DNA from 3 places in the Paenibacillus sp. PSB04 genome. Region 2 is predicted to be linked to each of the others. Evidence: riboswitches for the same ligand, from Rfam matches in the RefSeq annotation. Region 2 holds a riboswitch; each other region holds the start of a gene.
What was found. A riboswitch is a leader RNA that binds a small molecule or an ion and turns the genes downstream of it on or off. The one in region 2 is predicted to bind cyclic di-AMP.
Positions count from the first base shown of each region.

Region 1 (4,852 bases), 1.0 Mb from region 2:
AATAATGAAGGGATGCATCAGAATCGCCACCGCGATCAGCTTCATCTCCCGGGCTTCGATCTTCCGGCCCAGAAATTCCGGCGTCCGGCCAACCATCAGGCCGCAGATAAATACGCCGAGGATTGCATACATGATCATATTGACGAAACCGACCCCCTTGCCGCCGAACACGACGTTCAGCATCATTTCGGCCAAGGGCGCAAGTCCTCCCAGCGGCGTCAGCGTATCATGCATGTTGTTGACCGACCCCGTCGTTGCGGCGGTGGTGACGGTTGTGAACAACGCGGACTGCGCGATGCCAAAGCGCACCTCCTTGCCTTCCATGCTGCCGCCCGAGCTGTTGATGCCAAGCTGGTTGATCAGCGGGTTGCCGGCTTTTTCCGAGAAATACGTCAGGCACAGGAACGCTACGAACAGCGTCATCATGACGCTGAAAATCATCCAGCCCTGCTTCTTGTTCCGGGCGAACCGTCCGAACGTGTAAGGCAGTGACGCCGAAATCGTCCACATGCTGAGAATTTCGATCACGTTGGTCAGCGGGCTTGGGTTCTCGAACGGATGGGCCGAATTGACGCCGAAGAAACCTCCCCCGTTCGTTCCGAGGTGCTTGATCGATTCCAGCGAGGCCACAGGACCCAGCGGAATCTGCTGCACGCCGCCTCCCAGCGTTTGCACGGCCCGCATCGGCTCCAGCGTCTGCGGCACTTTGAGCCCGACCAGCACCAGGGTTACGATGAGGGCAAGCGGCACGAACAGGCGGACATGCGCCTTGATAAAATCCTCGAAGAAGTTCCCGAGCCCCTCACCCCTGCGGGTGATGCCGCGCATAAAAGCAATAGCGATAGCCAGGCCCGAGGCTGCCGAGGTAAACATCATCATCGTGATGACGATCATTTGGCCAAAATAAGACATGCCGCTCTCTCCGCTGTAATGCTGGAGGTTCGTGTTCGTCATAAAGCTGATGACCGTGTTGAAGGACAGGCTAGCCTCCATATTGCCGATGCCGCTCGGGTTGCCCGGAAGGGCGCCCATCGTTCGCAGCAATATATAGCTGATCGCTACCAGAAAGATATTGGTTGCGATCATGCTGAGCGCGTACTTTTTCCAATTCATGCTGCCCCGCTGCTTCAGCCCGATGATCCGGTATAAAACTCTTTCCACGCCGCCGAAAATCCGGTCCGTCCGGTTCGGTTCATTGGAGAATATATGATATACGTAAGTGCCTACCGGCTTCACGAGCAGCAGGAGCACGAAAATGACGATACAAATTTGCAAAATATCCAAGGCTGGCTTCCCCCTCTTACGAGCATGTTCTGCTTTGGCCCCTTAAGGCTTACAGATTTAAAATTCCCCGTCAAAATTTTTCCGGATGGATCAAGGCGTAAACCAAATAGATAAAGACAAGCACGGCGAATGCCCCAACGACAATCATTGGTCTTTGCCCCCTTCTTCCACCACTCGGCCGCACCAATGAAGAAATAACAAGAACACGCCAAAGGTGGCAGCGAGCGCAAGTATCATATATACATCCATCATCGTTTCCGGTCTCTCCTTTGCATGGTTAGAATCATCTTTATTTCAGTAAAAATCCGACTTCGCCGTTTAAGGTATAAATGATGTGATCTGCACCAAGCCCCCGGTAAATGCCGGGTGAGCTGCCCCTCTGCGTAATGACATATACCGGTTCCGACGTCCAGGGACGGCAGATTTGCAAATAGCGGCAGGTCAGGTTGAGGCTGCTTTCAAACAGAAAGATTTTGCCGACCTCTATTTCGGGCACCACCCAATCCTCCGCGTGATTCGTATTCAGCCGGATGATCTGCTGCACCCCCATTTTTCTCAAGAGGCGTTCCTCCCGGGCACTGTTGGTCAGAACGGCAAAGGGCCTCTTCCAATACATCAGCAGCTTGATAAAATTGCGTCCCGCCTCGTTCGGCGCGGTCACGATGACGACGTTGTCCATTTCAAAGGCTCCTCCTGTGCGGCAGCCGCGAATACGCAAAAGAAGCCGCAGGGAAAGAAGGACCTTTCCCGCGGCTTCTTGAATTTGGACGAATATGAATAGGATCGTCCTATATTCAAAATGCGCACGATAAGTGCTGCCTCTCCCGTTACGCTGACGAGGTTAGCTGTCGGATTCGGGCGTGAGAGTCGCCCTACCTTCCGGTACTTACCGTACCGGAAAGATTCACCCCGGCGGCTTCCATTCCAGGCGGCCGCTGTGGTTCCCCCGCTCCCGGCCCTTTCCGGCCGAAATTAAGCGTTATTGATAAGTGTATGTGATTGTGATGAATGCTCTCTTTTGTTCCAGTAAGCTAAAAAAGGGTAAAAAAAACACAGAGGCCAGCTGATCCCCCTGTGATCCGAAAGTTTATTCGGGTCGCAAGTTTCATCATTCCTCTCTCAAACGACGCTTACGAGGTTAGCTGACGGATTCGAGCGGTGAGAGTCGCTCTACCCGGCCGGATCCATGGCATCCGTAGCCGGGATTCACCCCTGCGGCTGGCAGCAGACCCCCGACTCTCACACCGGTTCGCTGCTCCATGGCACGCGTTTGGTTCCCCCGATTTCCGCGCTTTTTTGCGGAAACTCAGCGATTAGTAATGGAAACTGTATTGAATACGCTCTGAATCATACACCCGCTCCTTCCAAGCTGTAAAGGCAGTCTAAAAATCATGAACCGCGAATTTTGGAACATTCAGGACCTTATTAGCGCTTACATTTTGGCTTTTTGACTTCTACCTCTTCCATGCTCCCGATTTGGCGCATTTATGGAATCCAGGTCATTCGGGGACACTGGCTCGCAGGAATATCCGCATTGACATTACAGTTCAATCGTTTAAAATTAAATTGTGTGCTTGGTAAATGCTTCGGCTGGATGATGATTCATAGCAGCACAAAAGGAGGAGGATGGCAGTGAGCGTCTATGATTTTCAAGTGAACACGCTGCGCGGCAAAGAGGTATCGTTAAAGGAATATGAAGGTGACGTGCTGCTGATCGTGAACACGGCCAGCAAATGCGGATTTACGCCGCAGTTTCGCGGGCTGCAGGAGCTGTACGACGAGTTCCGCGACCATCATTTTCAAATTCTCGGTTTTCCGAGTAACCAGTTTGCCAATCAGGAGCCCGGTACCAGCGAGGAGATCGGCGAATTCTGCCAGATGAATTACGGGGTCACGTTCCCGATGTTTGAGAAGATCGACGTCAAGGGCAGCAACGCCCATCCACTGTTTCAATACCTGACCCGGGAAGCGCCGGGCGTGCTCGGATCGAAAGCGGTCAAGTGGAACTTTACCAAGTTCCTGGTCGACTCCAAGGGCAGGGTCATCAAGCGTTACGCGCCCAAAACGACACCGGACAAAATCGAAAACGACATCCGCAAGCTGCTTGCATCCGGAAAAAGCGAATAGGCAAATCAGCCCTACAAAATAACGCTACTTGCTGCGATCCGAATTCACTAGCTTTGCGGGACCCCGAAATATACGAAAATGCAATAAGCAAAAAAAGAAGCTCCCCTGGATTTCTCCAAGGAAGCTTCTTTCTGTGTTCATAGATGCGGTAGAGAGGACTCGAACCTCCACGGGCGTACGCCCACTACCCCCTCAAGATAGCGTGTCTGCCATTCCACCACTACCGCATAATATCCAAAGTTCATTTAGCGAACTTTTTTATTATACACAAAATCATCCGAATTGTAAAGGGAAATACATTAAAACACCATACATGTAATATTATATAACACATCAAACAACAAAAACAGAGATCAAGTCGCCCTAACATTGACAAACCACAATATTTATGTAATATTAACTTACAAATAATAGTGATCGATGATTTCACTTCGCAATTCATGTAATATTTATTACCACAATAATATGGAGGTGACCGCGTTGAACGACAAAAGCACCAAACTGCTCGATTACGTGCAAACGCTGGATAACGACTTGTCGGTCGGAGGCTTCAGCCATGTGTTTGACCTCCAAACCCGAATTGCAGAAGGGCGCATCCAGAGCCAGGAAGAGCTGGAAGGGTTCATCCTTCATCCGATGATGAATCGTTTGGTCCGCCAAGACGGCGCGGCCATTCAGGCGATTTACGCAGCTGCCGACCAACGGGATATCCGTCAGATCGCCCGAATTGACCGGTACATCCTCGGAGGAATCGCTGCCCATGAAAATGATGAAGCGGTGCGCCAACGGGGCAGAAGACTTTTGAAACTGGCCCAGGCCCTGTACCCCTGGCTCAATCTGAAGGTTCTTGACGAACTCGCGCAGAAGGAGCTGTCTCCCGTCTGCCTGGCCACGGCGCATGCCTATGTCAACTATCAGCTCGGGTCCAGCCGCGACCACACCGTTTATGGCTATATGCAATCTGCGGTCTGCACATGCATCCAGCTCGCTGCCCGCTCGCTGAGCATTCCGCCTCACGACGCCAAAGCGTTGGCCGGCAAATGGACGGCTGAAATGGAGCGCGCATGGACAGCGGAGAAAGATTCCCTGCCCACAGACCTTTTTAATATCCAGGAGAACGACTCCCATATCGCCTCGTGATCTCTTTAACAACACCACAAAGGCACTCCGCTCTGCCCTGCCGCAGCGAAGTGCCTTTTCTGTTCCCATGTATGTACTTGACCTTCATCTTACTGATCGCGGGACTGGTTCTTCCGGTATTCCACAAACTTGATGTACTCCTTGATAAACTCCTTCTCGTGATCGGATAGCGGCATTTCGTTTAACTGCCTTCCGTTTTCCCACAAATAAGGATCCTGCTGCTCTTTCACCATATACGGCCCCGGTTCCTTGCCCAGAATCAGCCAATCAAGGCTGACGCCGAAAAAGCTCGAAATTTCGA
Region 1 is NZ_CP081301.1:361,653-366,504, forward strand. It holds gene kdpA (potassium-transporting ATPase subunit KdpA) at 1-1,284, opposite strand, end outside; gene kdpF (K(+)-transporting ATPase subunit F) at 1,355-1,432, opposite strand; gene K2F33_RS01860 (hypothetical protein) at 1,574-1,963, opposite strand; cyclic di-AMP (ydaO/yuaA leader) riboswitch at 2,099-2,273, opposite strand; cyclic di-AMP (ydaO/yuaA leader) riboswitch at 2,396-2,606, opposite strand; gene K2F33_RS01865 (glutathione peroxidase) at 2,917-3,411, shown strand; tRNA gene K2F33_RS01870 (tRNA-Leu) at 3,556-3,638, opposite strand; gene K2F33_RS01875 (urease accessory UreF family protein) at 3,892-4,551, shown strand; gene K2F33_RS01880 (helix-turn-helix domain-containing protein) at 4,641-4,852, opposite strand, start outside.
Region 1: linked by a shared signal. The riboswitch ahead of K2F33_RS01860 (hypothetical protein) and the one ahead of K2F33_RS06645 (resuscitation-promoting factor) in region 2 are both predicted to bind cyclic di-AMP.

Region 2 (4,852 bases):
GGGTGAACTACGGTACGATTGATATTGACCGTATTCTGCGGATGCTTCGTCCTTACCAGGGGAGAGTGGTGGTCAAAGAGTCCGGGATGCATGCCGTGGAGGATTATTTAATGTCCAGGTACCAGATGTACTGGCAGGTCTACTTCCATCCGGTAACCCGCAGTTCAGAAATTATTTTGCGCCAAATTTTCCGGCGGGCCAAGGAGCTGTACCAGGATGGTTATCCATTTGGCTTTATGGTCGAGCCGCTGCCTCAGCTCTTTGAAGACAAACTGGACGTGCAGGCTTATCTGAAGCTGGACGAGGCGCTGATTCAAACGGCCTTCCTCCAGTGGTCCTATGAGGACGACCGCATACTCAGTGAGCTGTGTACCCGATTTATGCACCGCAAACTGTATAAATATGTAGAAATGGACTCCGTCGATTTGGAAATGATCGATGAAATCCGCCGGGAGTTTGGACAAGCCGGAATGAACCCGGAATATGATCTGGAGATTGATTTTCCGACCGATCTTCCTTACGATGTATTTCGTCCGGGTGACGAGTCGAGCCAGAAACAGATCCTGCTGCTCGACCGCCAGGAGCAGCTGCGGGAAATATCCGAGGTGTCGGATATTGTCCGTTCCATCAGCGGCATTCACCGCGGGAAATATCACTTGTATTATCCGGAAGATAAACTGGAAAAGGCGATAACCGATCTTTCTCCTTCGATTTCCCGCATTTTCAAGCTTTAATGACAAAATACCGTACGAAAAGGAACCTGTGGTACCGACAAGAAAGGAGTTCAAATTCATGGAACTGTTCGACACGCACACCCATCTGGATGCGCAACAATTCGACGAGGACCGGGAGCGGGTCATTGATAATGCCGTACAAGCCGGTGTAACCCGGATGATCAACGTTGGTTTTAACCGGGAGACGATTCCATCGACGATGAAGCTGGTGGAAACGTATGATTTTATATATGCGGCCATAGGCTGGCATCCGCAGGACGCCGTTTTTATGCAGGAAGGCGATCTGGAGTGGATTGCATCCTTATGCAGTCATCCCAAGGTGGTGGCCATCGGTGAAATTGGTCTGGATTACTACTGGGATACCTCGCCAAAGGATGTGCAGCACCGGGTCCTCCGCCAGCAAATTGGACTGGCCCGAGAGCTCAACATGCCGATTGTTATACATAACCGGGACGCCCATGAGGATATTGTGAAAATATTACGGGAAGAGAAGGCCGGCGAGGTCGGCGGTGTCATGCATTCGTTCTCGGGGAGCTGGGAAACCGCGAAGCTATGCCTGAATATGGGCTTCCATCTTTCGTTTGGCGGACCTATTACGTTCAAGAATGCCAGAGTCCCCAAAGAGGTCCTGGCTCAGGTTCCGATGGACAGGCTGCTCATCGAAACGGACTCTCCTTATCTCACGCCGCACCCTTTCCGAGGGAAGAGAAACGAGTCGGCAAACGTCCGTCTGGTCGCTGAAGCGGCAGCCCAGATTAAGGGGGTTGACCTGGAGGAAATTGCCCAGATTACCACCCAAAATGGGCTGGAACGATTTGGAATTGTGTGAAATCGGGAGAAAAACAGCCGAAAAAATGAGCATGAGCGAATGATTAAAGAATTTTAACAAACAAAACGCCGAATATTACATTTTTTTAACCACTTTTTCAAATAAACGTGGTTGATTACCGCTTTACAACATGCATCAAAACAGGATATCATCTTTTCAGTGAATCATTGAGCTGTCGTTAAGGTCTTACCTTCGCAGCTTCATGAACCAGTCTCGCTGAGTCTTCCGCATGGGAGAACGGGGGAACCAATACTGGAGCGGGGCATGACAGACCGGAAGCGGTCCGGTGCTCGCAAACGTATTTGATTTCTTTTTTGGGTCTCTGGGGTGAATTGAACGGCTTTACGCCATGAGCGTAAGGACGCGAATAGGGCGGCTCTCTTTCGCCCGAACCCGACAGCTAACCCCGTAAGCGGATAAAGAGAGGTACCCTCGTGCATGACAATTCCGATATTCTGACATCCGGAAGCCACGAAAGAGTCCTCGTAAGCTCTTTTCTATCGGCTTCTTTTGTTTTGAATAAAGGAGAGGCAGTCATCATACTGTTGTATAACAGGAGGTGACAAATCATGATGGAGAGATTGGTTCATGGTGCAAGAACGCATGCTTTCTGTGGGTTCTTGTAAAAAATTGAGTATAGTCGCGTCAAATACAATCATGCATAACTCTAGACGGCGAGGCTATGAAGGAGGATCGAGAAAGTGGGCGTTTTCCAACCAGAGAAGACCCATGATTCAAAAATCTCCAGCATGTCTTACGCATTGCGATGGAAGCATGAGAATTTGCGCCAGATCTCCACTGCAGCTATCGTTTCAATCGCGGTTACCCTGATGATCTTGCTGCTCGTGTACAGTCAATCGCGAAAACAAGTTTATTTGGTAGTAGACGGTCAAATGAAATCTGTACAGACCAATACATCTTTACTTCAAGAAATGCTGGATGAGCAGGAAATCAGTCTGAAACCCGAGGACCAAATATCGATGCCGCTGAGCGGGGCTATATCCGACGGCGACAAGGTCGTGATCGACCGCGCGAGTCCTGTGAAGGTGACGGCTGATGGTGCAACGAAGCATTTGTATACAACGGCCAAAACGGTCGGCGACGTGCTGAAAGAAACCGGCGTCAAAGTCAAGGAAACAGACATTGTCACTCCGGCTGTCGAAACGGCGGTCTCCACCAACACGGACATCCGGATCGTCCGGATGAACAAACAAGTGGTACAGCGTCATGAATCCCTCCCCTTCCGGGTGGTCAAAACCTCCGACCCCAGCATTTACAAAGGCGAGTCGCGGGTGATTCAGCAGGGATCTCCTGGCGTGATGGTGCAGTACATCGAGAAGAAGTACAAAGACGGCAAGCTGGTGTCCATGAAAATGGTGGGCAAAAAAGTGCAGACGGTGACCAAAGATAAGGTCATTGCCGTCGGCACGAAGAAAAAGCCTGTTCCCGTAGTGACCGAAGTCAAAACAGCCGTTGCCAAAGCTTCTTCTACCCCTGCCAAGGTGAAGAAGGTCAGCAGCAGCAGCAGTAACAACCGGGTCAGCAAGGCCGGCGTTGACTTTTCCTACAAGAAGCTGATCAAAGTCTCCATGACCGCTTATTCGTCTGGCGAGTCCGGAGTCGGCACACGCACCGCCACAGGAACACGCGTCACGGAAGGCCGCACGATTGCGGTTGATCCAAGCGTCATTCCTTTGGGATGGTGGGTTTACATTGAAGGTGTTGGCTTCCGTCGTGCGGAAGACACAGGCGGAGCCATTAAGGGAAATAAAATCGATATATACTACGATTCCGTCCAGCAGGCACGCAACTTTGGCCGTAAATCCGGCCTTAAGGTATACGTGATCGGTCCGGTCAAACCGGAGCTGAACTAATTTCGTTTTACTTTGCCATTCTAATGTTATAGTATTATGATCATGAAAATGTCATGCTAAAGAAGAGGAGCTTTCCTCTTCTTTTTGTTGTTAATTTACAGCAGTTTGTCTATACCGGGACCCCGCAAAGTACCTGAACAGGCATCACGGTTTATGCCACTTGCAGGGACTTGGCTGTCCGGCGGCATTGACGGGTATAATGTACTCGAAAGGAAGACAGGAAATCATGATTAAAGAAGTCATTGTGGTGGAAGGCCGGGATGATACCGTGGCCGTGAAGCGGGCGGTGGATGCCGATACGATCGAGACGGGCGGCTCCGCCATCAATGCGCGTATACTCCAGCGGATCGCGCTGGCTCAGGAGCGGCGGGGGGTCATTGTGCTGACGGACCCGGATCACGCCGGCGAAAGAATCCGCAAAATCATTTCGGCCAAGGTGCCTGGCTGCAAGCATGCGTTTATCCCGGAGGCCGATGCAACCCGCAAGGGGGATATCGGTGTGGAGAACGCCTCGCCTGCGGCGATCCGCAGAGCCTTGGAGCGGGTTCACACCTCTTATGAGGGGGCGGAAAGCCAGATCGACATGGAGGACCTGATGGAGGCGGGGCTGCTGGTGCACCCGGATGCCGCCGCCCGGCGGATGGCGATGGGCAACCTCCTCGGTATCGGCTACTGCAACGGCAAGCAATTTTATAAGCGACTCGCCATATTTCAAATATCCCGCGAAGAATTCGCGGATGCGCTTGCCCGTATCGAAGATGAAGGAGGCCGGACAACGTGAACGGCATGGACGACATCGCCACACCAAGGCGAACCAAAGAAATCATCCAGCGCCACGGCTTTTCATTCAAGAAGAGCCTGGGGCAAAATTTTTTGATCGACCAAAATATTTTAAATAAAATCGTGGACGCGGCCGGACTTGATTCCACCAAGGGTGCCCTGGAGATCGGTCCTGGTATCGGCGCCCTGACCGAAAAGCTGGCCCAGCAGGCAGGGGCCGTCACGGCGGTTGAGATCGACCAGAGGCTGATTCCGATCCTCGAGGAGGTTCTCGCCCCATACCCCGGCGTAAAGGTACATCATGGGGATGTACTGAAGACGGACCTCGCTGCGTTGTTTAAGAGCAATTTTGCCGGCGTATCCAAAGTCAGCGTCGTGGCCAACCTTCCGTACTATGTGACGACGCCGATCTTGATGAAGCTGCTGGAGGAGCGGCTCCCGTTGGAGAACATCGTCGTGATGATCCAGAAGGAGGTGGCGGACCGGATGGCCGCCCGGCCGGGCACGAAGGATTACGGCAGCCTGAGCATTGCCGTGCAGTATTACAGCGTGCCGGAGCTGGTGTGTATCGTGCCGAAGACGGTATTCATTCCACAGCCGAACGTGGAATCGGCAGTGATCCGTCTGGCCGTGCG
Region 2 is NZ_CP081301.1:1,368,122-1,372,973, forward strand. It holds gene K2F33_RS06635 (HD domain-containing protein) at 1-734, shown strand, start outside; gene K2F33_RS06640 (TatD family hydrolase) at 793-1,563, shown strand; cyclic di-AMP (ydaO/yuaA leader) riboswitch at 1,768-1,994, shown strand; gene K2F33_RS06645 (resuscitation-promoting factor) at 2,265-3,437, shown strand; gene rnmV (ribonuclease M5) at 3,664-4,218, shown strand; gene rsmA (16S rRNA (adenine(1518)-N(6)/adenine(1519)-N(6))-dimethyltransferase RsmA) at 4,215-4,852, shown strand, end outside.

Region 3 (4,852 bases), 1.7 Mb from region 2:
AAATCAATGCTCAGCTTGATCGCCGGCTTGCGCGCCTCCGGAAAAGGCTCCGCCTTGACCACCGTTCCGATGCGAATGTCCAGCTTCATCAAATCTTCTATGGTTGCCACAACTTTTCCTCCTTTTATGCCATGATGATATCTCTCCATTATATCCCTGCCTGTCAATGGCACAAGCACTTTCACCAACCTAAAAAAGGCTGCACACCGCAGCCCAGATTCCCATAACGTATTTTATCGGTATAGCCGCAAATAACAAATTAGCAATATGCCTAACTTTCAAGTGTGCCTTTTCATTGATTGCAAAAATCAATCGTTCATCCTCAAATACGACAGTTAATGACGCATTACTTTAGTATGATGAAATAAATAACTGCGAAGGAGTAGATGAACTTGAAGAGACTCGCTGGGAAAATCGCTCTCGTAACCGGAGGAAGCCGGGGAGCAGGACGTGGGATTGCCGTTGAGCTTGGGAAAGCCGGAGCAGTAGTTTATGTATCCGGAAGAAGTTTACGAGGGACGACTACACACGGTTTTCCAGGCAGTATCGATGAAACTGTGGAGGAGATTCGAAGTCATGGAGGAGAGGCGTACGCATGTCGTTGCGATCATACCCGTGATGAGGATACACAGGCTTTGATCGAGAGAATCCGACAGGAACAAGGACGGCTCCATATCCTAGTGAATAACGTCTGGGGACTGCATGACTTGGAAGTGAATTTACAATCCAAACCATTCTGGGAATATCCGCTGAACATGTGGGATGCTATGTTTCAGAATGGAGTACGCCCACAAATAGCGACAAACCATTATGCGATCCCGCTTATGCTGGAAGCTGATTCTGGATTGATCGTACATACCACATTTCAGGATCAGGATAAGTATTTAGGAACTTTCTATTACGACCTCGCCAAGAATACCATTAACCGCTCAGTGCTCGGATTAGCTCATGATCTCAAAAGCACTGAAATAACCGTGGTAGCGGTCTCCCCTGGCTGGATGAGAACAGAACTGGTATTAAGGAACTTCGGTACAGATGAAGCTCATTGGAAAGAGGTTGAGGCTCTGAAACACACGGAGTCGCCGTACTACGTAGGGCGAGCGGTGTCAGCCCTAGCTGGGGATGATGAGGTGAAACTGAAAAACGGACTGGTACTACAGGTTGGTGATCTTGCCCAGGAATACGGGTTCACCGATATTGATGGACGGTTCATCCCTCCCTTTTTAATATAATCAGTCTCATTGAAAAAACGAATACTCGCTAGAGCTCAGTTAACCGCCTTCTTATCGGGCGGTTAACTGATTAGCTAATATAGCGAGTAGATCGTTTGGTTAGGGCCAGTGCGATTCAAGATGCGATTTTCTTTCCAGGAGGCAAATCCCATGACCGCGGACTATCCTCCATAGGCTTCCCGGGTCCGGTAAATATGCTGGTCCATCAAAAAGTTCAGCAGCATGCGGTTGAATGCATGGGGCTGGCATAAATGGGTCGGATACATTGCATCCTCGATCGTCGCCAGCTGCACATGCCGGAACAGGGTGGCCGCCCGCTGCATTTGCTTGACGAACCACTCGCTTTGGCTGCCTGCGACGCACAGTACGGGCATCGGCAGCCGCGCCAAATTGGCGGGCATCTCCATACGCAGCAGTTCCATACGCTGCTTGATCGACTCTGTCGGCCGCTTGTGGTACAGCTCCTTGCGCAGGATGCTGTAGACTGGTCTCCACCGGTTATACGTCACCCGCAGCGACCGGAGGAAAAACTCCGCAGGCAAATAATAAGACAGCCAGCTGCACGCCTCGCAAATATTCAGCAAATGGTTCTTTTTCCCGAAGCATCCCGCGAAGTAGCTGTCCACGAGTACCAGGGCGCTGACCCGGTCCGGATGAAGGGCGGCAAACGTCTGGGCGAGCACGCTTCCGCTGGAACAGCCGACAAGCGTCGCCTGCGAAATATGCAGCTTATTGAGCAGCTCGCACAGATCGCTGCATTGGGTTTCCATAATGTGCCCGACCTCCACGTCAAGCTTCCCCGAATTGCCGTAACCCCGGAGGTCCAGTACAATCACCTTTGCCCGCTTGCTGAAATATTCGACCTGGGGCTCAAACATATGATGGGACGACAAATGCCCGTGAATGAACACGATAGGCGTGCCGATGCCGTGAATTTCATAATATAACGTGGTTCCGTTTACTTGTATCTGAGGCACTTCATGTTCTCCTCTCTCCCACATAACCTGTTTTCTCTGTTTGTACAAAATCGCGGGCGCCGCCCGCTTGGGAATCGATGCTTCTCTTTGTTAAAACAACAAAAAAGAAGCACCGGAAAGAGGACACTCTTCCATGCTTCCAAATCCAAGGCCGAATAAGCCTTGCCATCTGCATGAATAACAGCTGCCTCTCTTAACACGCTTGCGTGGTTAGCTGACGGATTCGGGCCCAAGAGTAGCCCTACTCATCACTTTCGAGATTCACCCCATATGGCCGCAGCGGATGCTGCAGACACGACCGGTTCCCCCGCTTTCCGCCCTCCGGCGGAAATTCAGCGAATAGACATATTCCATGTACACGCTTCATTCTTCAAAATGAGCGCACAGAAAAACACAGAGCAGATACCCTGTGTTGATGCGTCAAATCACAGTTTCCTCCGCTCTCAACTACGCTTACGAGGTTAGCTGACGGATTCGGGCCGTGAGAGTAGCCCTACGGAAACAGGCATTATCCTGCCTCCGATTCACCCCTGCAAGCCGCAAGCCCCAGCATAAAGCTCCGTGGGACGAGGACTGCGATTGGTTCCCCCGCTTTTCATCGGAAAATTCAGCGTTCATCAAGTCGCAAATCTTACTCTATTGGATGATGAAATGAATATACGCCTGGGACGGCGAACTGTAAAGCAGGGAAACGATACGATTCCCTGCTTTATTTGGGGATCTGATGGGAAAACGGGTCCTAATCCGTAGGAATCATTGTTTTACGGCCTTTCCTACCGCTTTCCTTAGCTTTGCTGGATAACTGAAGGCGGGAAGCCATTCAAATGGCTGAACCCGCCCATTGGATAGGAATATAATGCCGATATAGGGCTGAAGCCGCTAGGCTGAAAAAAAGCGGCTTTTTGCCGGAATTTTGGACTTTGCGCTGGAAAGATGCAGGTTTTGATCCGAAAAATCCGCCTCGTCTTCTTGCCAAAGATATCCCTTGGACGTATGATGCGGATAGTTTACCAATCGGACACATGTATGGAACCCTACTGGCCGTGACGATCCGGAACAAGACGGCAGGGAGTATCCATGAAATCACGGTCAAGGAGGATGTCACGATGAACCGGGCTTTGATTCCCACCATCGAACTGTTTGAAATCGTTCTTCCAAGATACCAGCACCACAGCCTGGGCTGGCTGGAAAACTGCCGGATCGGCATTTTAAAGCTGCCTTACTCCGGCGAGGAAGGGCTTGCCGAGGGCCTGCTGTGCTCAGGCAAGCAAGCCTTCGATCTGGTACGGTGGGGCTGCCGCCTGCGCTATATTTGCGGCCTGACGCTGGAAGAGGCCATCACCGCGACGGCCATGAACATTCTGAAGCATCCGGACCACAATCAGTACCCGCTCGCGCTGATGGCGCTGCTTGATGTCAGGTCACGCCTGGAGCAGCATACCGCGCGCACAACAGCCGAACAGATGGGAAGATCCCTTGATGTCGGCCTTCTCAAGCTGAACCGTACGGCTTACGCCGAAGGAGCTGCAACATCGCTGCGCATCGGGGGAGGAACGTCGCTTGCGATCTCCGGCCTGACGGCTGACCTTGATACGGAAATCCAGGCGAAAGCTCCCGTCAACCGCCTCCCGCTGCTCGGCCCGGAGTTCCCGACGGATACCCGCGCCTTGATCCGCCGCTCCTCGGCATATCTGTCCCTGTTCGGCGCCGGCACAAAGAACCGCCACCCCGGATAATCCCCGAGTGGCGGTTCTTTTGTGCTGCCTTCGCAGGCGGCTACAGCGCCTGCTCCTCGCTGCGAAGCTGCACCAGCGCTTTTCGCTGCCAGGCCTTGCTCCTCCAGCGGACCCAGAGCAGGATGCCCCGCAGCCATTCGTCGGCGATAAAAGCCGCCCAGATGCCGTACAGGCCGTATCCCCAATAAATGCCGAGCAGGTACGTCAGCGGCACACTGAAGAGCCAGGTCACCGTGATGGACACGATCATGGCGGACCGGGCGTCGCCGGCGGCCTGCAGCGACCGTTCCAGGATGACGTTGAAGTTGCGCCCCGGCTCCAGCAGAAAGCTCAGCAGCAGCAAGGCCGCTCCCATCGCGATAATGTCCGGGTCGGTCGTGAACAGCTTCATCAGCGGCTGCCGGAACAGCGTCAGCACGGCGACGGCCGCCAGCGTGATCAGCTCGCTGCGGATCAGATTCCGGATCACCTGCTTGTAGGCCTCTTCCCTCTGGCCCGCGCCGACCAGCTGCCCGACGATGATCTGCCCGCCCCGGCCCAGCGAGACGGCCAGAATCATGACGAAGAACATGATGTTCTGCGTGTAAATTTTCGTTGCCAGCACGCTGGCCCCAAGCGACGAAATAAAGGCCGTGGTCACAAACTGGTTGGCGGAGTACGACAAGGACACGGCCGAGGACGGCACGCCGACGCGAAGCACCTTCCCGATATGCTCACGGCTCCACACGAACAGGTCGTTCCAGCGGATGTAGACGCCCGCCGCCTTGCGGAGCAGCACTAGATTGACGGCCAGACCGACGCACTGGGCAAAGGCGGTGGATATCGCCACCCCGACGACGCCCAGCTTCGGAAAACCCCCGGGGCCGTAAATAAACAGGTAATTGCCGAAAATATTCAGCACGTTCAT
Region 3 is NZ_CP081301.1:7,018,646-7,023,497, forward strand. It holds gene csaA (chaperone CsaA) at 1-110, opposite strand, end outside; gene K2F33_RS32195 (SDR family NAD(P)-dependent oxidoreductase) at 387-1,232, shown strand; gene K2F33_RS32200 (alpha/beta fold hydrolase) at 1,394-2,209, opposite strand; cyclic di-AMP (ydaO/yuaA leader) riboswitch at 2,393-2,557, opposite strand; cyclic di-AMP (ydaO/yuaA leader) riboswitch at 2,645-2,832, opposite strand; gene K2F33_RS32205 (hypothetical protein) at 3,316-3,945, shown strand; gene K2F33_RS32210 (MATE family efflux transporter) at 3,986-4,852, opposite strand, start outside.
Region 3: linked by a shared signal. The riboswitch ahead of K2F33_RS32200 (alpha/beta fold hydrolase) and the one ahead of K2F33_RS06645 (resuscitation-promoting factor) in region 2 are both predicted to bind cyclic di-AMP.